DNA from 2 places in the Proteiniborus sp. genome. Region 1 is predicted to be linked to the other one. Evidence: a T-box and tRNA genes for the amino acid it is inferred to sense, from the RefSeq annotation. Region 1 holds a T-box; the other holds one or more tRNA genes.

What was found. A T-box is a leader RNA that pairs with one kind of tRNA and senses whether it is charged. The one in region 1 lies ahead of leuS (leucine--tRNA ligase), so its partner is inferred to be a tRNA-Leu.
Region 2: it encodes a tRNA-Leu, which carries the amino acid that the T-box ahead of leuS (leucine--tRNA ligase) is inferred to sense. The anticodon was not compared.

The regions. Positions count from the first base shown of each region.
Region 1 is NZ_JAWRHZ010000025.1:16,048-32,691, forward strand. Features, by position in the region: gene lplA (lipoate--protein ligase) at 1-847, opposite strand, end outside; gene ABV008_RS04515 (LysO family transporter) at 1,182-1,493, shown strand; gene ABV008_RS04520 (LysO family transporter) at 1,483-2,076, shown strand; gene ABV008_RS04525 (LTA synthase family protein) at 2,212-4,041, shown strand; gene iadA (beta-aspartyl-peptidase) at 4,217-5,392, shown strand; gene ABV008_RS04535 (PadR family transcriptional regulator) at 5,652-5,993, shown strand; gene ABV008_RS04540 (hypothetical protein) at 5,996-6,712, shown strand; gene ABV008_RS04545 (formate/nitrite transporter family protein) at 6,766-7,554, opposite strand; gene ABV008_RS04550 (hypothetical protein) at 8,097-8,540, opposite strand; partial or broken gene ABV008_RS04555 (helix-turn-helix domain-containing protein) at 8,617-8,736, opposite strand; gene ABV008_RS04560 (helix-turn-helix domain-containing protein) at 9,245-10,462, opposite strand; gene ABV008_RS04565 (ATP-binding cassette domain-containing protein) at 10,554-10,874, shown strand; gene ABV008_RS04570 (AAA family ATPase) at 11,265-12,206, shown strand; gene ABV008_RS04575 (DUF58 domain-containing protein) at 12,215-13,291, shown strand; gene ABV008_RS04580 (hypothetical protein) at 13,352-13,888, shown strand; T-box leader at 14,033-14,246, shown strand; gene leuS (leucine--tRNA ligase) at 14,503-16,644, shown strand, end outside.
Region 2 is NZ_JAWRHZ010000041.1:111,690-128,333, forward strand. Features, by position in the region: gene ABV008_RS08480 (peptide ABC transporter substrate-binding protein) at 1-746, shown strand, start outside; gene ABV008_RS08485 (peptide ABC transporter substrate-binding protein) at 1,129-2,790, shown strand; gene ABV008_RS08490 (hydroxymyristoyl-ACP dehydratase) at 2,927-3,082, opposite strand; gene ABV008_RS08495 (hypothetical protein) at 3,362-3,838, shown strand; gene ABV008_RS08500 (AIR synthase family protein) at 3,838-4,821, shown strand; gene ABV008_RS08505 (N-acetylmuramoyl-L-alanine amidase) at 5,322-7,376, shown strand; gene ABV008_RS08510 (DUF2179 domain-containing protein) at 7,679-8,200, shown strand; gene ABV008_RS08515 (GerMN domain-containing protein) at 8,279-9,295, shown strand; gene rph (ribonuclease PH) at 9,421-10,194, shown strand; gene ABV008_RS08525 (XTP/dITP diphosphatase) at 10,187-10,822, shown strand; gene ABV008_RS08530 (metallophosphoesterase) at 10,800-11,276, shown strand; tRNA gene ABV008_RS08535 (tRNA-Gly) at 11,406-11,479, shown strand; tRNA gene ABV008_RS08540 (tRNA-Arg) at 11,526-11,602, shown strand; tRNA gene ABV008_RS08545 (tRNA-His) at 11,614-11,690, shown strand; tRNA gene ABV008_RS08550 (tRNA-Lys) at 11,694-11,769, shown strand; tRNA gene ABV008_RS08555 (tRNA-Leu) at 11,780-11,863, shown strand; tRNA gene ABV008_RS08560 (tRNA-Gly) at 11,865-11,939, shown strand; gene ABV008_RS08565 (TetR/AcrR family transcriptional regulator C-terminal domain-containing protein) at 12,273-12,821, shown strand; gene ABV008_RS08570 (radical SAM protein) at 12,839-13,885, opposite strand; gene ABV008_RS08575 (radical SAM/SPASM domain-containing protein) at 14,119-15,459, shown strand; gene ABV008_RS08580 (TVP38/TMEM64 family protein) at 15,581-16,249, shown strand; tRNA gene ABV008_RS08585 (tRNA-Arg) at 16,358-16,434, shown strand; gene ABV008_RS08590 (NAD(P)/FAD-dependent oxidoreductase) at 16,502-16,644, opposite strand, start outside.

The DNA of each region.
Region 1 (16,644 bases):
TTTTACCAAAGAAATCACCAAATATTTTACATTCTTTAATGCTTCCATTTTGAATATCAAGTCTTATATCTAAGCTACCACCTGCATATCTTTTAGATTTTTGAAGGTCAAAGTTAGGAGACTCTCCGTATACCCATTCCCAAGTATTATATTTTTCATCCTTCATTTTATTTATAGCAGCAAGGTCTTCATCTGTTAGATTATACTCTTTGTTTTTGTCGCTAGAACTAAGTATAAAATTTGAAAGTGCTTCTTTAAATTCTACAGGACTCATCTTATTTGGAAGATAGTCGTAAACATTTGCAACTCTGCTTCTAACAGATTTTATACCTTTTGATTCTATTTTATCCAGCTTAACATTTAAAACATCTTTAAGTATATCTAAATTTGTATGAAATAATATAGCCCCATGATGAAGCATTCTATCCTTAAGGTAGTATTGAGCAGTACCAGAAACCTTTTTACCATCTATAGTAATATCATTTCTTCCTGAGAACTCTGCCTTAACTCCAAGGTCGCTTAAAAGATCTATGACTGGCTGTGTAAATTTCCTAAAGTTATTTGCACTATCTCCTTCGCTAGAAGTTATAAAAGTATAATTCACATTTCCAAAGTCGTGATAGACTGCTCCACCACCAGACATTCTTCTAACAACATTAATATTATGTTCTTTGATGTATTTACTATTGATTTCCTCGATAGTATTTTGGTTTCTTCCGATAACTACAGTTGGTTCATTTATCCATAATATTAACATGTCATCTCCAAGGTTCAGATTCTTTAGAGCATACTCTTCTAATGCCAAGTTAAAATATGGATTGTTAGATTCATTTATAATGTTTATCAAAACTATCACGTCCCTCACAATACTTTTTTATACATATAATAATATACCCTAAAAGCATTGTGTTGAAAAGGTATAGTTAATAAAAAGATTTGTTTCTAAGCTTCTTCTAGATATGCTTTTCTAACATTATAGTCATTAATAAGGTCACTACCTTTTCTTTTTCCTTTAAAAATTATTATTTAATAGCTAGTCAAATTTATAATTATAGCAGATATGAAATAATATGTTCAAAAAACTGGATTATATTATGAATTTTTTTGATATACAACTTATTGACCTCATATGGACACTAATGATAATCTTATTCTAGGAGTAAAAATGAAGGAGGAAATACATGAGTGCTAGACTGTTATTATATTTAGGAATATTAATTATTGGTGGATTTTTTGGATATAAAGGTTTTGGTGGCGAAAAGCTAAATTCAAAGCTTGGAATTATACAGAATATATGTCTTTTATTCTTGCTTTTTATTATGGGACTTAGAATGGGATTAGATGAAAAAGTAATATCTTCATTTTTTGAATTAGGATTTCAAGCACTGGTGATTTCAATTTTTACAATTACTTTTAGCGTTGTGTTTGTAAAATTAATCAAGGGTTTTGTTTTGAAAAATATTCAGCAAGGAGAGCAAAAAGATGAGTTTTAAAATTATATTAGCAGTAGTAGCAGGTATAGGAGCAGGTTATTTTATATTGCCAGGTGAGATGCTTCAATATACTGATTATATTCTAGATATAGGCTTATGCTTACTTTTATTCTTTGTAGGAATTGATATAGGAAAAAATAAAGGTGTTCTTGAGAAAATAAAGAAAATTGGATTTAGAGTGCTTTTAGTTCCTGTTATGATAATAATAGGAAGTATATTTGGAAGCATTATAGCAGGTTTTATACTTGGTATGCCAGTAAATGAGGCCGGAGCAGTTGGAGCAGGCTTAGGATGGTATTCATTATCTTCAATGATGCTTGTCACATATTCGTCAAAACTTAGTGCATTAGCATTTATATCAAATGTGACAAGAGAGATTATAGCACTTCTTACAATACCTTTTATTGCCAAATATATAGGCCATATTGAAAGTATAGCTCCTGCAGGAGCTACTTCAATGGATACATCACTACCACTAATAGCAAAGTCTACAAACCCGCAAACAGCAATAATAGCATTTATTAGTGGAGTAATAGTGTCCACTTCTGTACCTTTATTAGTATCAGTCATTATTAAGCTTTAAGCTTGATATGACTGTTTTCTGTTTTCTTGACCTATTTCAATTAATACTATAAAATAAACAAGGTAAGATTACATTTATTTGAAGTAGAATTTTAGAAGGTATAAATTCTGTTTTTATGTTCTAGGGGGAATTGAAATGAATAGCATATTATCTTTAATAGAAAAAGATTCAAAACTAAAATTAAATAAGTTTATTAAAGGCATAACTATATTATTTACTATTATTATACTGAGTTTAATAATAACTACAATTACTTTCTTGTTTTCTAGATCTGTGTCAGATTTAAGATATCTATCTATATATTGCAGAGAAGGCTTACTCGTATTAATGAACTTTATCCCTGTTTTTATACTTATGGCTTTTGTGTATTTAATATCCAATAGGTTGTGGATTAGCTTTATTGTAAATAGCTTTGTTTTTGTCACTATGTCTTTAGTTAATAAATTTAAATTAACTTATAGAGACGATCCTTTTACATTTATGGATTTAAAGTTATTTAAAGAGTCGTTAATTATGGCAGAAAAATATAGCTTAGGATTAAGTCCTAAAGTAATAATTATGATAGTTGGATTATTCATAATTGCATTATTATTGAGAAAGTTTTTTGACTTAAAAGTTAATTCATTTAAAGTAAGAACAATTTTTATAGTATTATTGTGTATTATAACTTATATTATTTTCAATGGATTTTATTTCGATTCCAAAATTTATGCAGAAGTTGGAGATAAAAGTACAATAAACATATGGATACAATCTCAGCAATTTCAATCAAAGGGCTTTATATATCCTTTTATTTACAGCGCTACTTATTCTAAAGAGGTTGAGTTAGAAGGATATGACGAGGAAAGAGCCATAAAAGACTTAAACCAATATGAATATACAAATATTCCGGAAGGAGAAAAAGTAAATATTATTGCTATTATGTTGGAGGCATATAATGACTTCTCTGAATTTGAAAATCTGGAATTAGGTATCGACGTATATAAGAATTACCATGAATTACAGAAGGAATCTATTCATGGTAAATTAGTAACTAATATTTTTGCTGGAGGTACTATAGATACTGAAAGAGCATTTCTTACAGGATACTATACTCATCCAAAATATTATAGGAAAACCAATTCATTTGTCTGGTATCTTAATGAACAAGGATACAAAACAGAAGCTATGCACCCTATTACAGGATCATTCTACAACAGAAGGAATGTAAATAACTATTTAGGGTTTAGTGAATTTGAGCATTTTGATAATAAGTATAAAGAAGTTCAAAGTGAATATTTATGGGACAAAGATTTTTTCGATTATATTATTGAAGGACATGAGAACAGTAAAAATAATGGGGAGTCATATTTTAATTTTTCTGTGACTTATCAAAATCATGGACCATATTCAAGCGAAAAATATACAGAAGAGCAGTTTTTAAAGAAACAAACAGGTTATGATGATGCTAATTATAATATTATAAATAATTATCTACATGGAATTAATGAAACCGATAAGGCAATAAAAGAGCTAGTTGACTATTTTAGAAGTGAAGATGAACCTACTATAATAGTTTTATTTGGGGATCACAATCCTTGGCTAGGAACTGATAATAGTGGTTATAAAATGTTAGATATTAACTTAGATTTGTCGGATATACAAGGATTTAAGAATTATTATCAAACTCCGTACTTGATTTGGGCAAATGATACTGCAAGGAAAACCCTTAATAAAGAGTTTGTTGGAGAAGGTAATACCATAAGCCCTAATTTCTTGATGACAGAGTTGTTTGATTATATTGGATGGGAAGGTAATGAATATATGCAATATGTATCAAACCTTAAAGAAAAACTTGATGTAAACCATGAAATCTTCTTTAAAGAAAATGGAGAGTATAAGAATAAGTCTGAAATAGAGAATAAAGAAGCTTGGACTGATTTCTTGAATGTACAACACTATTATAGCCTTAATTTTAAAGAGTGAAGCAAGGGTGAAGCAAGGATAAGCAAGGGGACGGGGTCAGTGCTCACCCATTCGCATTTTGTCACTCTGAGATGGGCAGGATAAGTATTACTTACGAAGGGTCTCTAACTAAGGATCTGATATTTACAATGAATCTTTAGGAGAAACGCAGAAAAATCTAGAGAGGAGAATATGAATGCTTAAATTAATCAAAAACGGAGAAGTATATTCACCAAAATATCTAGGCATAAAAGACATTTTGCTAATAGGAGATAAGATTGGATATATAGATGATTGTATCAATATACCAGATAATTTTGTAGATATTGAAATCATAGATGCAGCAAGAAGTCTCGTAGTTCCAGGTTTTATTGATGGACATGTTCACATAACTGGTGGTGGGGGAGAAGGTGGATTTAAAACTAGAACACCAGAAATACAGCTTTCAGATATTACAACAGGTGGAGTTACTACTATTGTAGGAGTTCTTGGAACAGACGGAACTACAAGGACTATGACAAACCTATTAGCAAAAGCTTATGCTCTAGATGAAGAAGGTATAACTTGCTATGTTTTAACAGGCTCATATCAGGTTCCAGTTAGAACTATTACAGGAAGTATTCAAGATGATATAATACTCATTGAGAAGATAATAGGCGTAGGGGAAATAGCTTTATCAGACCATAGATCCTCTCAGCCTACAATGGAGGATATAGCTAAAATAGCTGCAGAAGCTAGAGTTGGAGGTATACTGTCTGGGAAAGCAGGAGTTGTAAATATTCATATGGGAGATGGAGCGAGGAACATAAGATTTATAGAACAAATATTAGATGAAACAGAAATACCACCTAGACAATTTGTATTGACTCATGTATTGCGTAATCCAGAATTATTTAAAGTTTCAATAGACTATGCTAAAAGAGGAGGACTTGTAGATTTCACTACAAGTACTTCAAATACATCTACTGATGAAGATAAGCTAACTCCAGGAAAAGCATTGAAAATAATGTTAGAAGAAGGAGTAAATATTGAAAATATAACCTTTACTTCTGATGGTCAGGGAAGTCTACCTATTTTTGACAAAGAAAGAAGATATATTGGACTAGGAGTTGGAAAAGTAACTTCTCTTTATAATGCTGTAAGAGAGGCAATAATAAAGGAAAAAGTAGCTATAGAAGACGCCATAAAAGTCATTACATCAAATCCTGCTAACAACTATATGCTTAAAGACAAAGGGCATATTGAAGTTGGAAAAGATGCAGACATAGTATTGTTAAATAAAGATGATTTAAATATTAATTCTGTAATATCTAGAGGGAAAGTTATGTATCATAATGGTGAAGTGAAGGTAAAAGGTACTTTTGAAAAGTAAGGGTCTAAGAGTGTAAAAGAATAAAGTGACAGGGGATTTATTGACAGCGTTATTTTTAAATTATAGGACTAGTTCATAGGTTTATCTATTGAAGATATAAGCAAGATTTTTGCACGTGTTAATTATTAATCGTGAAGAAGTCTTGCTTTTTTATGCCTTTAACTTGCAAAATAAAACTAAATAAATGCTTGCATAATAAAATAATTAGTATTATACTATACTTAGTAATACTAAATACTTAAGATTGTGAGGTGGAGTTTTGAGTGAAATTGATAAGCAGCTAAAAAAAGGTGTTTTGAACATTTTAATTCTAAAAATGATAAGTGAAAAAGATATGTATGGATATGAGTTAATTCAAGTAATGGATGAAAAAAGCAATGGATATTTTAAATTAAAGGAAGGTTCCCTTTATCCTGTATTATATAGATTAGAAGATGAAGGGCTTATTGAAAGCTATTGGAACAAAGAGCCCTCTAAGAGAACTGTACCTCGGAAGTACTATAAAATTACGAAAAAGGGTGTAGCAGTATTTAAAGTATATATTGAAGAATGGAACGATTTTTTAGATGGTACTAAAGGCATATTGAAAGGAGGAATATGAGAATGAAAAATCTAAGTCATGAAAGGTATGTAAAATCTGTAATTAATAACATTAACTGTAGTGGTGCTACAAGAAATAAGATAAAAGAAGATTTACTTAATCATATTCAGATAAAGTCTTTAGAAACAGGAGAAGAAGACCCTTGGAAGCTAATGGGAGATCCTTATGAAGTTGCTAAAGAATTTGGAGAAAATATGGACTCTAAATATGACAATAGATATTATTATTCAGAATACGAATATAAGTCAAAAACAAGGGTTTTTGGCATTCCTTTAATTCATATAAATAGTAGAAGGAACGGTCTAGCAAAGGGTATAATAGCAATTGGAGGATTATCAATTGGTATAATAAGCTTGGGAGGTATATCAATTGGTTTAATTAGTTTTGGGGGTCTTTCAATAGGGCTGTTGATAGCTTTAGGTGGATTATCTGGATCTTTAGGCTTTGCAATGGGAGGAGCTGCTTTTGGATATTATATGGCAATTGGAGGTGCAGCAATAGCTCAACATTTTGCAATGGGAGGGTATGCTCAAGCAAATGTAGCTATTGGAGATACTGTAAAAGGTATAGTATCATTATTTAAAACAAAAGGCACAGGTAATGTTCTTTTAAAAGCTCCTGTGGATATTAAGGAATTTTCAAAGGCGGTACATGACTTTTATCCTAATATAGATAGAATTACTTTTAAAATAATAAACTTCTTTGCTAGTAATATGTAAATAATACTATATCTAAACCGCAAGAGCTGTGTCCTTGCGGTTTACTTAAAAACCTAACTTTTGCTTTTTCTTTCAGGCAAAACATAAGAAATATAATATACTACTGGGATAATTATTGCTCCGCCAACTATATTGCCTAAAGAAACTGGAATTAGATTTAACACCCAAATATTGCTCCATGAAATAGCAAGTCCTGAAAACTTAGCTAAAGGAAGAAAGAACATATTAGCAATACAATGCTCAAACCCTGATAATACAAAAAGCATGATAGGAAACCATATTGATAGTACTCTTGAGCCAATATCAAGTGAAGCAGTAGCTGACCATACTGCAAGCACAACTAATATATTGCAAAGGATTCCTCTAAGAAAAGCTGTTTGAAAACTTATGGATGTTTTGGCAAGCCCTACATTAAGGGTAGAGAGCAGTAAATCTTTGGTTACTAATTGTGAATTGTAAATTATATATGCTAAGGCAATAGAACCTATAAAATTTCCCAAATAAACAAAAATCCAATTTCTTAACATTCCAGCTAATGTTATTTTTTTATCCATTAGGGCTAGTGTCATTAAATTATTTCCAGTAAAAAGCTCACTTCCTGAAAAAACTACTAGCATTAGACCTACAGGGAACACTGAGGCACCTAATAATTTTGCTAAACCAATATCTACATTGCCTAAGGTCTGTATAACTACAATATATGCAAATCCTCCAAAACCAACATAAACACCTGCCATCACTCCTAGGATAAGCATTCTAGTTATTGACAAATTGGCTTTTGTTTCTGCAGAAAAAATTATTGCTTTTGTAATTTCAGATGGTGCCAGATACTTTTTTTCCATGCTAGCTCCTACTTTCTGTTATTTTTGTCTTGTAAGGAATAGCTTTTTTATCTCTAATTTAGTTTGATTTTATATCCCATAATTTACTCAAGAACACTACATAATAAACCACATCAACTTGCTTTCAATATAAATATATATACAAGTATTTTCTCACTAGTTATTACAAATAATACAGAAAAACAAAGAAATATCATATAAAGGTGAATGGACAAAGTAAATGTAACCTTTGTCAGAGTAAATGCGCCCCCCAAAACGACTGTTCAGTTAGCTGTGTCTTGCTCAGAAAGTTAGCTTAAATTATTTTTTCAGCAAGGATGGTTTAACCAATATCTCGTTTGCTGGCACCTTGCTAATTCCCAGCTTTTCAAGGACGTCGTATCCATAGAGAAAGCCGAATGCGTCAAAAGGTGACTTATCATTCAGTTTCTCTCTGGAATATGAATTGATATGTGACATCATAAGTGAGACGTCATTTTGCGTGAGGTCATCGAAGGATCTGCCCTTGGGTAGTATTCTCCTTATGAACTCGTGATTCAACTCTACATTAGGCTTTTGGAATGATGCACAGGGGTCACAGTAATATAACCTTGTTCTGCGATTACCTTGTGCGTCATATTCCAACGCCTTCGGGTTTGAAAATTCTGAACCTTGCCACCGATTCGTCCGATAACCGAGTCCATTTCCACAACCGAAGCGCCTGATTGTTCTACAAAAGCAAGAAACTCGGCATATGTGCGTCCAATTCTGCAACTTTTGTCAACCTTATGCTCCACTGGCTTGGATTTTCGTGGTTTTGTTCGACAAACACGAGGCATATCAATATTTCTGGCTTTTAAAAGGCCGCCTGAGATATAACGGCTCAAAGAGTTTGTAACAGGGCTGTTCCTGGTAATCTTCGCATAATTCATTGCAAAGATTGCATGTGGAGCAGAGCCTTGTGCAGTTAGGTTTATCGATGCAAAGATAGCGTTTTTTGCAATCATAACGTTTCACGCACCTATTGTGGACGCGGTATGGTGCATACTTGTCGCTGGTTATGGCACGGGAACGTATCTCCCTTGAAACAGTTGATGTACTCTTATCAAGTTTAAGGGCAATCTGCTTGATAGATACTCCATCTCTCAGCCATTGTTCGATTTGTAGACGCTCAGCATCTGTTAAATGTTTGTTTTTAGCCATGGCAATTTCCTCCGTTTTCTAATTTGCGCAAGACACATATGGTAGTAGTTACCATATATATATTACTGACAAAAAAACTGAGGTTTTTGCCAGACTAAACGCAACCATTCCCCCATGGGGGAATACCTAATAAATTATCGATTGGATTTGTAGGACTAAATGCACCCTACCGCTTTGTAAGATTTAATGCAACCACCTTGATTCGATAAGGTTGCATTTACTTTGTCAACTGAGGCATATTTAAATAACATACTCAAGCGTTGAGTGAAAATTTAAATTCCAGCGTAAAATTAAGTTCCACTGTGAAGACTAAAATCCACTTTATAAGGGTTTGAGCTCTATATTTCATTAAAAAAATATAGTATAATAGACTTGCAGAAAGTGGTTTGGACAAAAAACCGCATGGCAAATAGACGGCTGGAGATTTTTGTGAAAAACTAAATTCCACCCATCTGGGATAAGTTATAGCGATTTCTTCATTCGCAGATTAGAAAATAATTAAGTGTTGTTATTTCAGCAGTTTTGGAGTCAGAATGATATCATCGGGTGATATCTCCCTTAGTCCGAACCTATTGACTGTATTTTCTCCAAGCAGCAATTTGGCCAGTTTAATGGGGGGAAGGCCATTTAGACTGGCTCTTGCTGTGCTATTTATATGACTAGCCAACTTTGTTACATCTCGCTGTGTTAAAGCATCAAAAGAGGTGCCCTTAGGCAGAACATACCGTATATATTCATGATTTTTCTCAATGCCTGGTTTTTGCCAAGAGGCCATTGGGTCACAATAATAAATGGATGTACGTATGATGTTATCAATGCCGCTTTCTAGTTCATTTGGCTTCGTAAACTCAGAACCTCTGTCAGTTAAGATAAGAGGAAAGGCAATACGGAATCCAAGAGGAGACAAACTTTTTTCAAGGTTATCAAGTACCTTTTTAACAGAAGCTGACGTTTTATCTGGAAGAAGATAAATCAGCATTAGTTTACAATTTCGGAAGAATAAAGTAAGGAGAACTTTGTGGCTACCTTCAAAAACACCTTTATCATTGAGTTTTGGACTAACATTTGATTTACGAGGTTTATATTTGACCTTTCTTGGAAGATCTACATTTTTTACAGAGAGAGCTCCCAAGGCAATATAATTATAGATAGTTTTTTCTGTACATTTAATTTCTGGATGATTTTCAATGATCTGAAAAGGAGTCTGACCCTGTAGTATTAGAGGAGTGACGATAGTGTCCATTTGTTTAAGATCTTCTTCCGAAATATTGATACCATTTCTAGATTCCACCAGTATAGTTTTATACTCGCGGTTTGAAGTAACTGCCTTGTAAAAGTACTTATCAAGTCTACATTGAGCCTTTTTATGGCACCCATTGCAGACATAAGGAGCCTTCAATATAGTCTGGCATACTTCTTTCGCAAACCTGTTACAACGTGAGTTGCATTCAATACGAGAACTACATTGCTTTTTACAAGGGATGGTGCGATTACAGACATTTTTAAGACTACAGTTGCGTCGATGAATACAAAGATTAAAGTTTACAAAATCATTCTTTTTCTTAAGAATACGGTGTTTTTTAACCTCTTTAGAAATTGTAGTAGGATCCTTGCAAATATATTTTGCAATCTCCTTAAAAGGCATGTTGTTATCCAGAGACTTTTCAATGTAAATCCTGTTATCTAGGGTAAGATGCTTATGGTTTCCTGGTATTAATTTACACATAAAAAAACTCCTTTCACTGTGAATTGAGAAATCAATATTATTGTAAAGGAGTACTGGAATTTAAGAAAGAGTAAATTCCACACCTAATTCAATAAAGTGGAATTTAGTTTTTCATTCAAGGCAAGATTTTAATAAGTATGAATTAACTTGTAGGGAAAATATCGGAACTGGTAATTTAGAATATCTGAATAATGACATAAAACTAAATGATGCTATGTTGAGGGCTTTTGCAAATAAAATGGTTAACAGCTTACCAAATGGGATAGACACTCAACTGGGTGTATGGTTTAACAATGGCGTACAACTTTCAGGAGGCCAGTGGCAAAAGATAGCATTATCAAGAGCGTTTCTAAGAGATGCTGACTGTTATATACTTGATGAGATTACACAGTCATTACAAATATCTTTATGAATTACAGAACAAAAAAGTAATGTAGGCTATTTTAAATTAAAATAGTAGTCTAGTCAGGTATAGAATAGAGTATACGTTATGAAAATATGTTGAATTGGATATAGTTGAAAATAGACTCCAAGAAAGTTTTAAACATAGAAATATATTTCCATCTATATCTTATGTTCAAAATTAAATCAGTATATTTATTCATAGCGTTAAAATAATTTGTTTATTTACACCTAAGTATCAGTAGAATTAACAATTTGATTGAATACATATTAGATAAATAGACTGTACTGAAATTAGAATTAAGGGGCTAAGTTATTGCAATATATTTAATTGTGGTATTTCTGAGATATGAATTCAGTAGTATAATACTCAGATAATAAGAATGGAGTGGGGGTATATATGGGTATACAAAGATTTACTGATTTTAAAGAAAAAATAGTAAAAAATGTATCAAAAGTAATAATAGGAAAAGAAAAAGAAATTGAGCTAATTATAGTGTCAATTCTATCAGGGGGACACGTTCTACTAGAAGATATACCTGGTATGGGAAAGACTATGATGATAAAAGCCTTCTCAAAGACACTAAATCTACCATTTAAGAGAATTCAATTTACACCAGATCTATTACCTTCTGATATCACAGGAATTAATTTTTATAATCAAAAAACTGGAGATTTTCAATTTAGAGAAGGACCACTGTTTTCAAACATTGTACTGACTGATGAAATAAATAGAGCCACACCTAGAACTCAATCATCTCTACTAGAAGCCATGGAAGAAAAGCAAATTACAGCCGATGGAGTCACTAGAAAACTAAATAAACCATTTATGGTACTAGCTACTCAAAATCCTGTAGAATCCTTTGGAACATTCCCATTACCAGAAGCACAGCTAGATAGGTTCTTTATGCGTATCAAATTAGGATATCCAACAAAGGAAGAAGAAAAGATTATAATCAAAAAAAATATAGGAAATCCATTAGATAATATTGAGCCAATTGTTGATTCTGATGAGTTAAATTACCTTTTATTGAGTGTATCTGAGGTCTCAATCCATGACGATGTCATGGATTATTTGTTAAATATAATAGATGAAACTAGAAATAAAGATAATATTGTTTTAGGAGTAAGCCCTAGGGGAGCAATAGCTTTATTTAAAGCCTGTCAAGCCTATGCAGCAATCAATGGGCGAGATTACATAATACCAGAAGATATAAAGGCTATGGCACCATATGTACTAAACCATAGGATAATTGCCAGAGGTACAAATGGAATAGAAGATTCATTTGAATTAATCAAGGGAATAGTTGAAACTGTGGAAGTTCCCTTAGAGAATATGTAGGTATAGCCATGATTTGGTATTTAGTCGGATTAATAGTATTTGTTTACCTAATAAACAGGCTGACGTTAAACTATGGTTTTAGAAATTTAACCTATAGCATGGAAGTAAAAAAAGGAACTTCTGAGATAGGGGAGGACATAGAGATAACCTCAATAATTGAGAATAAAAAGCCCTTAACAGTTTCATTCTTAAAGGTATATGAAAAATTCCCAAAGGGCTTTAATAAGATAAGTAATATCTACACATTGTTTGTAATGCCTTATCAAAGAGTAAGAAGAACATATAAAATGCATATAAATAAAAGAGGTAGATATTTTATTAGGGATGTGGAGTTGGAAATAGGAGACTTTGTTGGTTTTAAAACAGTGGAACAAAAAATATCAGTGGAAAAAGAAATAATAGTTTTTCCAATGAAGACAAAGCTAGAGAACAGCGTTGTTCCTCTTGGCTCACTAAGTGGAGACGTATCTGTTAAGAGATGGATAATAGATGATCCCCTCATGACTATTGGAATAAGGGAATACACAGGTAATGAACCTGAAAGATTTATTCACTGGCCTTCTTCAGTTAAATATGGCAATTTGATGGTCAAGAATTTTGATTTTACTACTGATAATAGTGTTGTTGTAGTCTTAAATATGGAAACTATGAAGCCCTGCTGGAAGGCACCAGAGGAGGAATTGATTGAAAAGGTCATATCCTTGGCAAGAGCGGTCATGGAGGAGTTTGAAGATTTAAAAATTCCTTATGGATTTGCGACTAATGCATATAATGTGGATTCGTCTAATGAGAGAGGATACTTCTATCACTCGGGCTTAGGGCAGAATCACTTAGACAGTATGCTTAGAGTGTTAGGAAAGATAGACTACAGAATACCATTGTTCTTTGAGACTACAATAAATGATATCAGTAAAAGACAGGGTAATTACACTACAGCAGTGCTCATTACACCTAGAATACTAGACACCTATATAGAGCCTATAAATTTGTTAAGCAGAAGTGTAAGCAGAACAGTAGTTGTATCTGTAGAGGAAGAGCATTTGGAAAAGTTAAATAATAATATTATTAAGTATAGGAGTAAGTAAAATGATAGAGATAATTTTCATTTTTATTGGCTAGGTACGAAAATAAAAATACCTTTTGAGATGATAAAAAGAGAACAAGAAACTCCAGAAAACACAAAGAAAATAGTAGAAGAATTTGATATAGAAAATATAGAAAATATAGAAGCTTTGGAAGAGATAGTAGAAGAACAGGTTTGGGACTTCACAATACTTAAGAGAATATTGGGATTAATAGTTATCATAGTTGTTATTTATATTGTTTATAGATTAATTATTAAAGTAGGAAATGGAAGATATGAAGGAATAGAATATGTAGAGGAAAGAGAAAATATCAAAGGGACCAAAGACAAGAAAAAGAGATTTAAAAGGGATAAATATCCAAAGGAATTAAGTGAACAAATAAGATATTATTATAGAAGATTTTTGGGTAAATTAATAAAAAGGGATATAGAGATTCTGAAAACAGATTCTTCCTCAGAGATTAATGAAAAAGCAAAAGAAGTTTTTGATGATGATATTCATAAAATAAGAGAAATCTATATTAATAGTCGATATGGAAATACGGAGACAGATAAAAAATTAGTAGAAGAGATGGAAAGCTTATATAAAAAGCTATAGAGAGGAAAGCTATAGAGTTAGAGATAGAGATAGAGAGTTAGAGATAGGTGAATGGACAAAGGTTGCATTTACTTTGTCCATTCACCCAATATAAAAAACATTTGCTTTATATAATAAAATTTGGTACAATACCATATAATTAATATAATTGCTTTGAAGAGAAGTAGTAGGCTATAAGTTGTTTTTAGAGAGCCGTTGCTTGGTGAAAAACGGCAGCAACCATATTCGAACTCGTCTCTGAGCTATTAGAGTGAAGTTTATTAGCTCTAATCGGATAAATCCGTTAAAGTTATTAAGTGGACAGTAAGTTAGTTTTTGCTGTCAATTAGAGTGGTACCGCGAACCTTTCGTCTCTATATGAGTTGAAAGGTTTTTTTATTTTTGTAGAGTTTTTAATAGAATACACACTCACGGTTTCGGCCATGAATAATTCTAAAGCTCATTCCAGCAAAAAATCCTACAGCTTGCAAACTCGCTTCGCTTAAATAGTGCAAGCTGCTTAACAGATTTTTTACTTACATTCGCTAAGAATTATAGTCATGTCCTGCAAATGTTCGTTTAGTATTCTATTAAAAACTCAAAAATATTATTATGTGTGTTGAGGAGTGAGAGATATGAAAGAGTATAATCCAAAGTTAGTTGAGAAAAAGTGGCATGATATTTGGGATGAGAAAGGAACATTTTATGCTTCTGAGGACAAATCAAAGCCAAAATTCTATGCACTAATAGAATTCCCTTATCCATCAGGACAAGGGCTTCACGTAGGTCATCCTAGACCATATACAGCCCTAGATGTAGTAGCAAGAAAAAGAAGGATGCAAGGATATAATGTTTTATATCCAATGGGTTGGGATGCTTTTGGGTTGCCTACTGAAAATTATGCAATACAAAATAAAATTCATCCTACCATTGTAACAAAGAAAAATGTTGCTAGGTTTAAGGAGCAGCTAAAATCCTTAGGTCTATCCTTTGATTGGTCCAGAGAAATAAATACAACTGATCCTGAATATTTCAAATGGACACAATGGATATTCCTTAAATTATTTGAAAAAGGACTAGCATATAAGAAAGAAGCTTCCATAAACTGGTGCACAAAATGTAAGGTTGGTCTTGCTAATGAAGAAGTAGTCAATGGTGGATGTGAGCGCTGCGGTGGAGAAGTAGTTAGGAAAACTAAAAATCAATGGATGCTTAAAATAACCGAATATGCAGAAAGACTAATTAAAGACTTAGATTTAGTTGACTATATAGATAGAGTTAAAATACAGCAGAGAAATTGGATAGGCCGCTCAGAAGGTATGGAGGTAGATTTTAATATTACTGGAGGTAGGAAAATTACAGTTTACACTACAAGACCAGATACCTTGTTTGGTGCAACATATATGGTTGTATCACCAGAACACCCACTGATAGACGAACTAAAAGATAAAATTGAAAACTTTAAAGAAATCGAAGAATATAGGGAATATGCTCAAAAGAAATCAGATTTTGAAAGAACTGAACTAGTTAAAGAAAAGACAGGAGTACAAGTTAAAGGAATAAATGCAATAAATCCAGCAAGTAATAAGGAAATGCCTATTTGGATATCAGACTATGTACTTATGTCCTATGGTACTGGAGCTATAATGGCTGTACCAGGACATGATACTAGAGACTGGGAATTTGCTAATAAATTTGGGCTTCCTATACTTGAAGTAGTAGCAGGAGGTAATGTAGAAAAGGAAGCATTTACTGATATTGAGAATGGTATAATAGTTAACTCTGATTTCATTAATGGACTTCCAGTAAAGGAAGCAAAAGAAAAAATAAGTGATTGGCTAGAAGAAAAAGGAATAGGACATAGGCAAACAAACTATAAGTTAAGAGATTGGGTATTCTCAAGACAAAGATATTGGGGAGAGCCTATACCTTTAGTTTATTGTGAAAAATGTGGTTGGGTTCCAGTACCAGAGGATCAACTTCCAGTATTATTGCCAGAAGTAGAAAGCTATGAGCCTACAGATAATGGTGAGTCTCCATTAGCCAATATTAGAGACTGGGTAGAAACTACTTGTCCTAAATGCGGAGGATATGCTGAAAGAGAAACAGATACTATGCCTCAATGGGCAGGTTCATCCTGGTATTTCTTAAGATATACTGACCCTCATAATGATAAAGAACTTGCAAGTAAGGAAAACTTAGACTATTGGATACCAATAGATTGGTATAATGGTGGAATGGAGCATACAACGCTACATCTATTGTACTCAAGATTTTGGCATAAATTCTTATATGACTGTGGTATAGTGCCTTGTCCAGAACCATATCAAAAAAGAACCTCACATGGTATGATACTTGGAGGTAACAATGAAAAGATGTCAAAATCAAGAGGAAATGTTATAAATCCAGATGATGTAGTAAATGAATTTGGCGCAGATACTTTAAGATTATATGAAATGTTTATAGGTGATTTTGAAAAGAGTGTTCCTTGGTCTCAAAATGGGGTTAAAGGCTGTAGAAGATTCTTAGATAGGGTATGGAGACTTCAAGAATTATTAGTTGATGGAGACGAATATTCAAAAGAGCTTGAAACAAGTATTCATAAAACAATTAAAAAAGTAAGTGAAGATTTTGAAACATTGAAATATAATACAGCCATTGCTGCACTTATGAGCCTACTGAATGAATTTAATGGTGCAGGAAGAGTCAATGAAGCAGAGTTTAAAATATTCCTTACACTTCTAAACCCAGTTGCTCCACACATAACAGAAGAGCTA
Region 2 (16,644 bases), on a different contig from region 1:
AATTCAATACTGAAGATAAATATTTTAGCAACATTAATATAAGAAAAGCTTTTGCTTATGCGTCAGATAGAAAAGCTTATGTTGACAATGTATTAGCAGATGGTTCTTTAGTAGCAGGAGGATTAACACCACCACTACTAGCAGGAAAAGATGGAAAAGACTTTGCTGAAAACCGCGGAGACTTATTATTCCCATATGATAAAGAAAAAGCAAAAGAATATTTTGAAAAGGGATTACAAGAGTTAGGAATAACTAAAGAAGAGTTCGAAAAACATGCATCTATATTGTCAGGCGAAGGAACATGGTGGAGTAGAACAGGCCAAGCATTCCAACAAATGTGGAAAGATACTCTAGGAGTAGAACTTCAAATTGAAGTAGTAACATTTGCTATGCGTCTAGAAAGATATGATAATAAAGACTACACAGTAACTATAGCTGGTTGGGGAGGAGACTATAACGACCCAATGACATTCATGGATATATTCATAACTGATGGTGGAAACAATGATGCATACTATTCAAATGCTGATTATGATGCAGCTATTAAGAAAGCCATGGAAGGGAAAGGCGACGAAAGAATCGATGCTATGTTAGAAGCTGAAAACTATTTAGCTAACGATCTTCCAATATATCCTTTATTCCATCCTGCAAGAGTATATGTTCAAAGAGACTATGTTAAGGGTGTTGCTAGATATGCAGTTGGTTGTGACACTGAGTACAAGTGGGCATATATATTAGAACATTAAGATGTATAAAAAATAGCGATGAATTTCATCGCTATTTTTTTTTATTCATCTTCAGCTATTATATTAAATATAATTTAAATAATAAGTAATTACAACTAAAGTAAATATATTGAAACTTTCTTGGAATTAATAAAATAGTTATTCAGAAACTCATAAGTTATAATGAAAAGTTAATATTACATTAAATTAATTGCTTTATCGTAATTAACGGAAGCAAATATTACATTTTTGTAATATTAACATTACAAGAAGGAAATTTTTTAAATATATTGAATATTTAATAAATATATGAATTCTAAATTGCTAGGAGGTGATTATTTAACATAATAAGGTAAAAAATATTTTGTTATAAATAAAATGCAAATTTAAGGGGGAAAGCATAATGAAAAAGTTTTTAGCTTTGACAATAGTTTTAGTGATGGTTTTATCACTAAGTCTTGTTGGATGCACTAAAAATGGACCAAGTGAAACTAATGCTCCTGGTCCAGAGCCTGGTGAAAAGCTAGCAGCAGAGCAAGTGTTAAAAGTAAACTGGGGTTCAGAACCACCAGATCTAGATCCACAAACAACAACAGACCAAGTATCATTTTGGATTATAAATGCTGTATATGATGGCTTAGTAAGAACTCAACCAGATGGAAGTACTCCAAAAGGTTCAGGATTAGCAGAAGACTGGACAATTAGTGAAGATGAATTAACATATACATTTAAATTAAAGGATGCTAAATGGTCAGATGGTACACCAATAACTGCATATGACTTCGAATATGCATGGTTTAGGGCAATTGACCCAGAAGTAGCAGCAGAATATGCGTACCAATTTTATCACATTAAGAATGCAGAAAAATTTAATTTGGGCGAGATAACAGATAAAAATGAAGTAGGTATCAAGGCAGTAGATGAAAAGACACTACAAGTTGAATTAGTGAGACCAACTCCATTCTTCCTAAGCTTAACATCATTTATCACTTATATACCTGCACAAAAAGCAGCTGTAGAAGCCTTTGGTGAAGAATTTGCTTCAGCACCAGATAAAATGGTTTACAGTGGACCATTTGTGATTGAGCTTTGGGATAAAGAACAAAAATTGAACCTAGCTAAAAACCCAAATTACTGGGATGCAGATTCAGTTAAGCTTGAAAGAATCGAAGGCGATATGATTACTGACAATAACACTAGAATCAACCTTTATGAAACTGGTGGACTTGACGTAACAGGAGTACCATCAGAATTCTTAAGTAAATATCAAGATTCACCAGAGTTTGGTTCAGCAGCAGATGCTACAACTTGGTATCTACAATTTAACATGGAAGATAAATACTTCAGCAACCTAAATATAAGGCAAGCATTTGCTTATGCAGCAGATAGAAAATCATATGTTGACAATGTATTAGCAGATGGTTCTTTAGTAGCAGGTGGATTGACACCACCATTATTAGCAGGAAAAGATGGAAAAGACTTTGCTGATAACCGTGGAGACATACTATTCCCTTATGATGCAGCAAAAGCTAAAGAGCATTTTGAAAAAGGATTAGAGGAACTTGGAATAACTAAAGAAGAGTTCCAAAAACACGCTTCAATTGTAGCAGGTGAAGGAACATGGTGGAGCAGAACAAGCCAAGCTTTCCAACAAATGTGGAAAGATACTCTAGGAGTAGAGCTTCAAATAGAACAAATGTCATTTGCTATGCGTCTTGAAAGATATAACAAGAAAGACTATTCAATAAGTATAGCTGGTTGGAGTGGAGACTACAACGATGCTATGACATTTATGGATTTATTTGTAACAAATGGCGGAAATAATGATGCATATTATTCAAATCCAGATTATGATGCATACATTAAGAAAGCTATGGAAGGTGAAGGAGACGAGAGAATCGATGCTATGCTAGAAGCTGAAAAGCTATTAGCAAGAGATCTTCCAATATACCCATTGTTCCATCCAGCAAGAATATATGTGCAAAGAGATTATGTTAAAGGTATTGAAAGATTTGCAGTTGGTTGCGATACTGAATACAAGTGGGCATATATCTTAGAACACTAAAAGAATAAAAAAACAGCGATGATTTCATCGCTGTTTTTTATTCTGTGAAAAGATTCATCCTTCTGTAATTTCTTATGAATTTTTAAAACACTGAATAGTTTAAGGATATAAGTAGAATAATATTATAGTAACTTTTTTATTTTATACTATTATGTATATTTTTTTGTGATTCATTTTTATCTTTAAAATAAGGGCAGCCAGAAGATATGTTTCCTGATGAAATTATTATTCGATTTAGTGTACATATGCCTTCGTTCTCATAAATACATTTCTCAGAGCAGTTTATACTCATTTTTAAATGCCTCCTTTTTTAAAATTACCTATATGTTAAGAGCCTTAATATATTTTATTTTGCCCAATTATCATAGGTATTATTTTTTATAGATTTAGTTTTATGTAAAAATGTGCTATTCTATAATAATGAGAGAATATTTTAAAAGAAGGTGATAACATAGTATTTTTTCCTGATTACAATGATACAAAGGTTGTCTATCATGTAGCGTGTGTTACTGATCTTAACAACATATTAAAAAAGGGAATTAAATATGATGATAAAACCACTTATTGCACTATGTATTTGGATTTTCACAAATATATCAGTTTGCTTAAACCAAGTAATATACCAGACTGGGTAAAAAGAGAAAAAGCTATATTTGCAAGTTTAAACTACAAGAGTAGCCATTCTTGGCATTCCCATACAGTTATATTGGCATTAAAAATAGACAAAGACAAATGCTGGGTTGCAAATGAAAATCTAGTAAATATGATATATGAACCATTTATATTACAGAATACTAAATCATTTGAAATGGCTCAAAAGTATTTAGACAGAGAAGGAAAGAAAGCTATAAAAGAATATTGGATTACATCGCTAAGCTTTAATGATAATCTAGTAATTAGGCGTGACAAGGGAAAAAGATATGATGCAGAAGTTATGATATTTCACGATATAATGCCTGAAGATATAACTATATTAAGAATAATTTCAGATCACAAAATAATGACAGTAGAGGAATGTTTAGAGTTTTATAAAGGGGGCAATAATTGATGAAAATAGGGAAATTACCTAATGAGGTACTAGAGAAAATTATTTTTTCTAATATTAGTTTTCAAAGGAATGAAGTACTCACCAGAGCAGGAATTGGGAAAGATTGCGCTGTATTAGATTTTGGAGATAATGTATGTGTAGTATCTACTGATCCTATTACAGGAGCAACACAAGATTTAGGAGAATTGGCTGTACACATTTCATGCAACGATGTAGCATCTAATGGAGCAGAGCCTGTAGGACTACTTATGACTATATTAGTTCCTCCTAGCAGCTCAGAAGAGGATATTAAAAAAATTATGGAAGATGCAAATAAAACAGCTTCGGAGTTAAATGTAGAAATAATTGGAGGACACACTGAAATTACAGATGCAGTAAATAGAATAGTAGTTTCAACAACTGTTTTAGGAATTCAACTAAAGAAAAACATGTTAAGACCTGAAAATGCTAAGATAGGAGATAAAATATTAATTACTAAAACTGCTGGAATTGAAGGAACAGCCATTATAGCTAATGAACTTGAGAAAAAGTTACAGGATTTAATTTCTCAAGAGCTTATAGACGAAGGAAAGTTATTAGGTAAAGATATAAGTGTTGTGCTAGAAGGAAAAATATGTGGACTCATAGGAGTTCCATATATGCATGATATTACTGAAGGAGGAGTACTTGGAGCTGTTTGGGAAACTGCTATTGCAACAAAAAAAGGAGTTAAGATAAATATTGAAGCCATACCATTAAAAGAATCTACCAGAAAAATTTGTGAAGCATTAGGTATAAATCCCTATAGACTAATATCTAGTGGTAGTTTAGTAGTAGTTTCACCTGCTGAAAAAGTCCACAAAATTCAAAATGAACTTTTACAAAATGGTGTAAAATCAACAGTAATAGGTGAAATAACAGAAAGAGGTATTTTAGCTGAAATTGATGGAGAATTAAAAGAAATTGATTCACCTGATAGCGATGAATTATATAAAGTGATATGAGTATAAAGAAGCTTAAATAAAATACACACTCACGGTTAGCAGTAGGGCTATACAAATTTATTTGTTCGCTACGCTCACATAAATTTGATGCCCTTTGCATTTGACCTACCATCGATTCACTTCATGAATCGGGTTAGGTCATAATCGGATATGAATAATTCTATAGCTCACTCCAATTAAAAATCCTATAACTTGCAAACTCGCTTCGCTTAAACATGCAAGTTACTTAACGGATTTTTAATTTGCGTTCGCTAAGAATTATAGTCATATCCTGCAAATGTTCGTTTAGTATTTTATTTAAGCTTCTTACTATTGTTAGGTAAAGTATTTTTTCTCTATATTAAAAGATTATTACAAAATCCCAAATCGATTGACATAATATTTCGTGTAATGATATATATATACTATACACAGCTGTGAAAATTGTAGATATATGCGGAATTAGATTTGTGAAAGTATACATAATGACAAAATATTTATGAGGATTTAGGGGGTAAGATATGAAGAAATTAATTGCAGCTTTTTTAGTGTTTGTTATGTTGATGGGAATAGGTGCTAGTACATTAGCTGGCTCGCAAAATTCCATAAAAGTCAGTATTAATGGGAAGAAATTTAGTGTTATGACTGCCAATGTAGTTTTTGACGGAAAACCTATTGAAACTGACATACCTCCAATTGTTATTAACGAGAGAATACTAGTACCAATAAGATCTATCGGAAACCATCTTGGTGCTCAAGTTGATTGGAATCAGCAAAGCAAAGAAGCTATATTAAAAACGTCAAATCAGGAAGTCATTTTGAAGCTAAACAGTCCTATAGTGACAGTAAACGGTGAGAAAAAGGAAATACCGTACGGAGTACCAGCAATATCAGTAAACGATTCAAGAATTATGGTTCCGTTAAGGTTTGTGTCAGAGGTTTTAGGATGTAGAGTCGATTGGGATCAAGAAACACAAACAGGTATTATAACTAATCCTGTAAATGAAATAACAGACATTTCCGTAGAAAATTCTTTAGGAGATAAACCAAAGATTGTTCTAAATACTACTGGAAAAATAGAGTATAGCGAAGACTTTCTTATAGAGCCAGATAGATTGATTATAGATGTCCATGACAGTAAATTGAATATTAGCGATAAGTCTATTGTAGGTTCTAATGGAACTGTTAACATAAAAGTAGACAAGTTTCCAGTAAAAAGTGTAAGAATGGCTCAGTTTTCTAATAATCCGTTAACAGTTAGGGTAGTAATAGATTTAGATAGACAAATCGGATATAGCATAAATTCTTCAGATGACCATAAGCAAGCTACTATTTCTTTTCTAAACAATGTACAAGATATTAGTCTAAAAGAAGTAAGAGGAAGAGAAGCTATAGTTATAAAAAACTCAGATGAATTTAAATATAACATGTTTACACTCTCTAATCCCAATAGAGTAGTTATTGATATTTTAGATTCAAAATTGTGGACAAATAGTTTAGAATTAGATGTAAATACTAAATTCATTAAAAGAGTACGTTCATCACAGTTTAATCCTGATGGCACATATAATAACCATGATAACATAGTAAGAGTAGTCCTCGATATTTGTGGAGATAAAGAAATTCCTAACATTATGATGGAGACAAAGAAAAACACAATAAATATCTTTGTAGACGAGGGAGATTTTAGTAATATTTCTTATTCAAACGAATATGAAAATGGCGGTTTAATCAAAGTATTTGCAGAGGAAGAAACGAAGTATTCTATTAACTATAATGAAAGTAGTAGGCGAATGGAAATAAAAATAGATAAAGATGATGTAGAATTAGAAAAAGGTATAATGACAGTAGATGACGATAATATTTCAAATATTACTGTAGATGAAGATGAAAACTATAAAATAATTTCATTTAAATTTAATAAGAATATAGAATATGAAGTACTTTCAGACTTAGTAGATGACACAATCAAGATATCCTTTAATAAATTAGAAGAAAATAATGGATCTAAGCTTATTGTAATTGATGCAGGACATGGAGGAAAAGACCCAGGAACTATTGCACCTAACTCTAAGATTAAAGAGAAAGATTTAAATTTGAAAGTTGCACTTAAACTTGATAAAAAGCTTAGAGAGCTTGGATTTAGAACAATATTAACTAGAGATAAGGATGAGTTTATAGAACTTTATGAAAGAGCAGGCATTGCAAATAGAAACGAAGCAGATGCATTTATTAGTGTTCACTTTAACTCACATAATAAGAAGGATGTAGCAGGAATACAAACTCTATACTGTCCTGCATTTGACAGTCAAGTAAAGGGAGGAGACAATCATCCATTTGCAAAGGCTATACATGATGCATTGTTATCAGGACTTAATAGGAATGATAAGGGAATAATAAAAAGGTCAGATTTAGTTGTAGTAAGAGAAACAAAAATGGTAGCAGCACTTGCAGAGCTTGGGTTCGTAACTAATCCAGAAGAAGAAAAATTAATCATTACAGATGCTTATCATGAAAAAGCAGCACAAGCAATTGCGAATGGAATAGTGAATTATTTTAATAGCTTGGAAAAATGATAATAATTGAGAATTGAGAATGGAGAATTAATTAAGGATTAAGGTTTAAAAATTAAGAATTCAGGAAAAATCCTTTACCACGTTTATTATGATAGAGAAGGTGTCATTCTGAGCGATAGCGAAGAATCTCATATGGATAACGATAGTGTAGCAGCAGTTTTACTATTATCACCCTAACAGTAGAGGAGGGTCTTAGGTTTGAGATTCTTCTCTAATATATAGGGTGACTTTTTTATTAGATATTGATAATTATTATAAATAGGGTATTATATATAAAAGAGTACAAAGTTAGGAGGAAGTATATGGAGGCTGTTTTAGGATATCTATTTATTTTTGGAGCTAGAATTTTAGACGTTTCTATGTCTACTATTAGAATGCTTATGGTAGTACAAGGAAGAAAAAAGTATGCTGCAATAATAGGTTTTTTCGAAGTTACTATCTATATTGTAGCCTTAGGTAAGGTCGTAAATGGGTTGAGTAATCCAGGTAATTTATTAGCCTACGCATTAGGATTTGCTAGTGGAAATTATATAGGATGCTATATTGAAGAAAAGATTGCATTAGGTAATTTAACTGCTCAAGTAATATTAAATGAGAGTGATGATAGTATCATTCAGGAATTAAGAAATAACGGCTTTGGAGTTACAGTATTAGTAGGGCAAGGGAAAGAAGGACCTAAAAACATGTTAAACATTACATTGAAAAGAAAAGATTTAGATAAGCTTCATAATTTATTAACTGGTCTTGATAAAGAAGCATTTATCACAGTAAGTTCAACGAAGCTTATTAGAGGTGGATATTTTTCTACAATTAAAAGGAAGTAGAAATAAACAAAATATTCATAGTATCTCCTTAGGGCTAATATACTTTATTAAGTAGTTTTAGCAAAGGGAGGGTAATGGATGTATATCAAAAAGTTGTTGATACTTACCATAGTTCTAGTTTTAGCACTTGGTCTATTTGGGTGTAAAGCAATAGACACAATGAAAGATTTAATAACTAAAGAAGAACCAGAAATAGAAATAATCAGAAGCGATGAAGATGCAAACATTATGGATGACTCAAATTTAAGAAATACAGTTCTTTATTATCAGAACGAAAATGGATACCTAGTACCTGTAAAAAGAAGAATTCCTTGGGAGGAAGGCATAGCAAAAGCTGCACTTACAAATATTATGGATAGTCCGACTATAAGGGAAGATATTAGTAGTATCGGATTAAAACCATTAATTCCTGCAGGAACAGAAATAATAGGAATGTCAATTGATCAAGATACAGGTTTATGCAAGGTTGACTTTAATAGTCAAATCATGAACACTCAGTCAAAAAAAGATGAAGAAAACATGGTAAAAGGAGTTGTCTATACTTTAACTGAGTTTTCAAATATTAATGAAGTGCAGTTTATGGTCGATGGGAAAATTGTATCAGAATTAAAATACGGAACAAAAGTACAAAAGCCTTTGGCTAGGGCTGATATAAATGTGGTAGAAGACATAAGTGATGGGGTTTCAAAAGTAACAGTTTATTATAAAGGAACAAGTAATGGAGAATATGAATACTATGTTCCTGTAACCGTACCTACATCTGCTACTAGTGCAAATGTTTTGACATCTCTTGAAGTCTTGTTTGAGGGAGCACCTGAATTATCAGGTCTGTATACAGACATTCCAGATGGAGTAGAGTTCCAAGGTGTAGAAGTATATAATGGAGTAGCTTATGTAGATATACTTTCATATGACTTCGATATATTATCAGATCAGACAGTATTTAATAAAATGACTAAAAATATAGGCTTAACTCTAAAAGAGTTTCCAGAAATAGAATATGTAGAGATATTATTTGATGGTAAGACAATAGAAGAAGCAGGTTTAGAACTAGAGGCACAAGAGACTGTGCCAACATTTGCAAATGAATATTAAAAGACTACCACCTAGGTGGTAGTTTTTTAATTTATAAACTTATAGAAAAAAAACAAAATCTTTGTTATTATAATGAATAGTGGGAGACAATATTATTTGTAAAAACAATTGAAAGGTGAGTACATATGAGTAGAATAGATGGAAGAAACTATGATGAATTAAGAAAAGCTAGAATTACTAGAAACTATTTAAAACATCCGCAAGGCTCAGTTCTCATTGAAATGGGAGAAACTAAGGTTATTTGCACAGCAATGATAGATGATAGAGTTCCACCATTTATAAAAGGTACTGGTACAGGCTGGATAACTGCTGAATATTCTATGCTTCCTGGCTCAACTGTAACTAGGAAAGTTAGGGAATCTAGCAGAGGTAAGGTGGAAGGCAGAAGTCAAGAGATTCAAAGACTAATAGGTAGAGCACTTAGGTCTGTTGTTGCACTAGAGAATATTGGAGAAAGGACAATTTGGATTGACTGTGATGTAATTCAAGCTGACGGAGGTACTAGAACAGCTTCTATAACAGGTGCTTTTGTAGCACTAGCAGATGCTTTAAATAAATTATATAAAGAAGGAGTTTTGTCTTACATTCCATTAAGAGGTTTTTTATCAGCTGTAAGTGTTGGAGTTGTCAATGAGAAGGCCATGTTAGATTTATGCTATACAGAGGATTCAAGTGCAAAGGTAGATATGAACGTTGTTATGACTGGTAATGGAGAGTTTGTTGAGCTACAAGGTACAGGAGAAAAATCGCCGTTTTCACTTGAAAATTTGAATGAACTAATAGCATTGGCAAAGAAAGGGAATGAAGAACTTATAAAACTTCAGAAAATATCTCTAGGTGAAATAAGTAACTTAATTGGGTCACAAAGACCAGAAAAAGGAGAAACAGAAAATGAGTAAAAAGACTCTCATTGTATCAACTGACAACAATCATAAAATAATGGAAATAAAAGATATTATGAAAGACATGCCTTTTATCATATTATCGAAAACTGAGGCAGGATTTGGAGATATAGAGGTAATAGAGGATGGAAATACTTTAGAGGAAAATGCAACAAAAAAAGCAGTAGAAATAGCAAGAAGAACAAAGGCTATAGTCATTGCAGATGATACTGGACTTTTTGTTGATAAACTTAATGGAGAGCCAGGTGTTTATTCATCTAGATATAGTGGAGAAAATGCAACCTATAGCGATAATAACAAAAAGCTGTTAAAAGAGCTCGAAGGTGTTTCTTTAGAGAAAAGAACTGCAAAGTTTAAAACTGTAATTTCAATAGTCTTAGAGGATAAAAGCATTAAGCTAGTATCAGGAGAATGTAGTGGGAAAATAGGCTTTGAATCAAAAGGTGACAATGGCTTTGGTTATGATCCTTTATTTTTAGTTGATGGATATGAGAAGACTTTTGCGGAGCTAGGAGAAGAAATAAAAAATTCTATTAGTCATAGAGCTAGGGCATTAAGAAACTTGAAAAAAGAGCTTAAAAATATTATTGAGGACGAGGAAAATGAAAATAGCAGTAATAAGTGATACACATGGATATGTAGAACACTGCATAGATGCATTGGTTAAAATTGATGATATTGATTTAATTATACATCTAGGGGATTATTCAAAGGATGTAAAAGCTATCAGAAAAGCTATTGATACTACAATCATTAATGTAAAAGGTAATTGCGACGCCTATGATTTTGAAACTCCAGACGATGAAATTATTGAATTAAAAGGCAAGAAGATATTCTTAACACATGGAGACTTATATAGAGTAAAATATGGGCTAAATGATATATATTATAAGGCTAAAGAAATAAATGCGGATGTAGCATTATTTGGGCATAGCCATACATCAACTTTAATAGAGTATGAAGGAATTCTTTTCTTGAATCCTGGAAGCCCATCTTTACCTAGAGCAGGTACTTCTAAGAGTATAGGATTATTATATATAGATGATAATAATGTCAGAGGAGAGATAATAAATTTTTAGTGACAGGGCGTTAGTTTTTATTAAAGGGAAATATATTCCTATAAGAAAGTATAGAAAAAGTATTGACGAACGTGTTCTGTGGTGATATAATTTATTATTGTCAGTTGAAAATTTATTTGTGTTCGCAATGCGGGTGTTGCTTAGTGGTAGAGCACCGGCTTCCCAAGCCGGTTGTGAGGGTTCGATTCCCTTCACCCGCTCCACAGCTTCACAACTTTAATATCTGTTCTATGACAATGATTACTTTTTGTACCCATAGCTCAGTAGGATAGAGCAACGGCCTTCTAAGCCGTGTGTCCGGGGTTCGAATCCCTGTGGGTACGCCATTAAAATTATGGTGGATATAGCTCAGCTGGTTAGAGCGCCAGATTGTGGCTCTGGAGGCCGTGGGTTCGAATCCCACTATTCACCCCATAAGACCCATTAGCTCAGTCGGCAGAGCACCTGACTTTTAATCAGGGTGTCCCGCGTTCGAGTCGCGGATGGGTCACCATTAAACAAATGCGGGAGTGGCGGAACTGGCAGACGCGCTAGACTTAGGATCTAGTGTCATTGACGTGGGGGTTCAAGTCCTCTCTCCCGCACCATGCGGAAGTGGCTCAGTGGTAGAGCATCGCCTTGCCAAGGCGAGGGTCGCGAGTTCGAATCTCGTCTTCCGCTCCAATAAAAAAGCTAGCATAAATGCTAGCTTTTTTCTATATAATTTTAGTAATGTTGAATAAATAATAGACATACTTTAAATGTCGAAAAGTCAACTATGATGTCTAAATCATAAATATAATGTTAATTTTTATGATTCAAATTGACAAAGTATTACATAAAATATAACATACTATGTAAAGAATATAATATTTCAAATAAAGCACTATTAATATAAAAATATTTAGATAATGAATTGTATTCAAAAACTACTAAAGAAGTCTAATTAAATGAGTAGAAGTAACTTGAATAGTAAGATGCAAGTAAGAGTAATCGCCTCGAAAGGTGGTAGAAAACGTGTCTGATTCATCAATTACAAAACATGCCTTAGCAAACTCTATGAAGGAGCTAATGTTAGAGCGTCCTTTATCAAAAATCAATATTGGAGATATTGTGGAACGTTGTAATTTGAGCAGAAAAAGTTTCTATTACCATTTTAAGGATAAATATGATCTGGTAAACTGGATATACTATACGGAATTTGTATCTAATTTTCAAAGGGGCTCTGATATATTTGGATGGGGGTTACTTGAGAATATTTGTGACTTTTTTTATGAAAATAAGGTTTTCTATTGCAACGCTTTACAGGTAAGAGGACAAAATTCCTTTTATGATTATTTCGGTGAGATTTTATCGCCAATTATTGAGATACACTTTAAGAATATATTTGAAAATGCCGAATATAGAGGTTTCTATGTCACATTTTTTACAGATGCTATTAGAACATCAATTACTAGGTGGCTATTGGAAGGTGCAGAAATACTTCCAAAAGAATATGTAGAGTTAATGAAGTCAGCTGTTACAGGAGTTGCAGTTCAAATTGTGAAAGATATGAATGAGCCATAGTAAAGGTGAACTATCTGTTACAGATAGTTCACCTTTGGCATAATCTGAGATAAAATTTCTGTAAGTTGTGCATCTCGTGTTTTAAAACCAGTAGTTATGTTTTCTTTTGTTGATAAGACTGTTCCATCATAAAGTATTTTAAAGAAGCAAGATTCGGTGGAAATATTACGGTCAACATGAGCTATATCCTCATAAAAGTCTATTAGAAAAATGGGATACTTCTGATTTGTCTTTGCATTTTTGATATATGATGATATTGCCTTCTCGGTTTCTAGGCTGCAATCTGCTGATTTTATTAGAAAAGCAAATGTACAATGTAACTCCATTATCTGTTTTATCCAATTTTCATTTAAGATAATACCAGCATTATTATCATCATATTTTAAATGAACACCAAAGAGGCATTTGTTTTCTAGCAAAATCTTGATTGCCTGACTAAATTCTGATGATATATTGAAGTTGTCAATGCAAATAGAAACAATAGTATTTCCATACTCTCTTAACTTATGAGCATGCTCTTCTGTTAATGAATTTGAATAAGTATAAACTATAAAAGCACATTCAGGATTTTTTCTGAAGACTTCTAACAATTCATCTATATAATCGGCATCGCAGTTTATGAAAAACATGTAACTATATATTCCAATTTTTTTTCCTTGTTGAATAATTTCTGCTATTTCAAGTAAAGTTAATGGGTCTTCAACTTTATTTTGAAAATCAAATACAATGGTCCATGGTATATTATATCCATTGTCTTTTTCATATTCCCTAATTTGTCTTGCGCCATCTGTCCAACTGTTTAACCCAATATTAATTCCAAAATTTTTTATTATATTATGATCCACATTACAAGTAATTCCAGAAATAAGCTCGTAGTATGGGCTATTTTCATTTGCTAGCATTTTTTGAGCAATTCTAAAAAAGTCTTTTTGAAAACGTCCTTTTGCGAAGTAATCTCCTAAATCTGTTAGATTACGAACTGTACGCTTTAAATCTGTTTTAACTCCGTATAATCCTTTATCAACTGCAGATTCTATCATAACTCGTAGTATTTGCTGATGCATTTAGAAGTCACTCCATTCTCTTTTTTAATCTACTATATTCTAACTATAAACTTTTAAATTATTATTGTAAAGGAACAAAAATATTAAATGTGCAAAAAAGTAACAATATTTAAATTTGTGTAAAATTAGGACATTTTAGATTTTTGACCAATGAAATCCTCAAGAAAAGATTTTATAATAGTGTTTAATAGCATAAGTTTTATTTAAGTTTTGAAAAGGGGGAGAAAATTAACATGAGTGAAAAGACGATTATGGAGAATTTGCAGTCATTTGGACTAAAAAAGGTGATTAACTATCTAGACAGCGATCCTGATGAAAATATCCCTAAAATACTGGACTGGGTAGAAAAATTTGACAAAGAAGGTACAGTAAAAGGACAGCTTAAAGCTTTTCGAAATGTAATAGACAACCCAGAAGGAAACTGGTACAAACTTATCAAAAGCCTATGGACAGATGTGGACGATGGAGTAAGAAAAACTATTTTTGAAAACTTCATCATAAATGCTACTATTGTTGGTGGACAAAGGCAAGAAAGAACAAGAAAAGAAAATAAATGCAATGTTCCTTGGGCTATTTTGATGGATCCAACTTCAGCTTGTAATCTACATTGTACTGGATGCTGGGCAGCTGAGTATGGTAATCGTTTAAACATGGATTTAGATACTCTAGATAATATCATTAAACAAGGCAAGGAAATGGGTGTCTATATGTATATTTATTCTGGAGGTGAGCCATTAGTACGTAAAGCAGACATCATCCGTTTATGTGAAAAACACAATGATTGCGCGTTTCTTTCTTTCACTAATGGAACATTGATTGATGAAGCTTTTGCAGATGAAATGCTTCGTGTGAAAAACTTTGTTCCAGCCATTAGTGTTGAAGGCTTTGAAGAGGAAACAGATTTTCGCCGAGGAGAAGGTACTTACAAAGCAGTATTAAAAGCAATGGATATACTTAGAACAAAAAAATTGCCTTTTGGTATCTCCTGTTGCTATACAAGCAAAAACACAGACATTATTGGTAGCGAAGAATACTTTGATAGCATGATAGAAAAAGGCGCGAAGTTTGCATGGTTCTTTACTTACATGCCAGTTGGTAAGGATGCTGTACCAGAACTAATGGCAACAGCTCAGCAGAGAGAGTTTATGTATCATCAGATAAGAAAATTCCGAAATACAAAACCTTTATTTACTATGGACTTCTGGAATGATGGTGAATATGTAAATGGTTGCATTGCTGGTGGACGAAATTATTTGCACATCAATGCTAATGGCGATATTGAACCATGTGCTTTTATCCATTACTCAGATTCAAATATTCGAGATAAGACACTATTAGAGGCATTTAAATCACCACTATTCATGCAATATCATGATAATCAGCCATTTAACTGTAATCACTTACGTCCTTGCCCATTACTAGACAATCCTGGTAGATTAACTGAGATGGTTGAGAAATCTGGAGCTAAATCTACTGATATGCAGAATCCAGAGGATGTACATGACTTAAGCAGTAAATGCAAAGATGCCGCAAGAAACTGGGCGCCTGTTGCAGATAAATTATGGCAAAGATAGATTATTGGAACATGGATTATTAAAACACTCTATTGAATATATTACCAGTAGGGTGTTTTTTTCTGATATTATCATAAAATATTAATAATTAATTAAATTTAACATAATTGAGGTGATGAATTTGAAACAGCTTAATTCAAATACTCAGAAAGCTTTTAGAATATTACCTTTTATTTTTATTGCAGGTGGAGTAATATTGTATCTGATGCATGGGAAAAATATTAGTTCAGAGCAAATATTTAATCTTGCACCACAAAATTATTTTGCTGCAATTATTTATTTACTTGTGATGTATGGTCTTAAATCACTTTCTATTATATTTCCTTTAATAGTGCTCTACATCAGTACTGGTATGATATTACCTTCACATTTAGCTATTATTGTAAATATTGTTGGAATTGTTATTTCTCTATCTATTCCTTATGTAGTAGGGCATTTTTCTAATAGCAAATTAACGAATCAACTTGTTGAGAAATATCCTAAACTAAAACAAGTCAACTCTTTAAGACAGAATAGTGAATGGTTTTTCGTCTTCATAATAAGAATAATTGGTATTTTACCGATGGATATTGTTAGTATGTTTATGGGTTCTATTGGCATATCATACAGGCATTATTTGTCTGCTTCCATTTTAGCTATGTTACCTAATTTGCTAGCTGTAACATTTATTGGAGCAACCATAACCAATCCTAGGTCTCCTGAATTTATTTTATCATGTATTGCTAAATTCACTATTACTGCTATTTCTATTTTAGTTTATAGAAAAACAGTAAACAAGCAAAATAAATAGATTAGATTATTTGGTATAAAGGAAACATTTTATGGGATTATAAGTTTGACGATGTTGCTTTTTTTTGCTATAATCATTTTGTTTGATGAATTTATTATATTATCATATGCGCCATTAGCTCAGCTGGATAGAGTAGCTGACTTCGAATCAGTTGGCCGGGGGTTCGAATCCCTCATGGCGCACCAGAAAAATAGACACTTGCAAAAAAATAACTGTGAGTGTTTTTCTTTTACTCACAGTCTGTTTTTTGTCTTAAAAAGGAGCATACTTTGACATGATTTTTTCTGCAGTCTTAAGGCCATCTACTGCTGAAGACATTATTCCACCTGCATACCCTGCTCCTTCTCCCATTGGATATAAACCATATATATTTGATAAATAGTTTTCATCCCTAT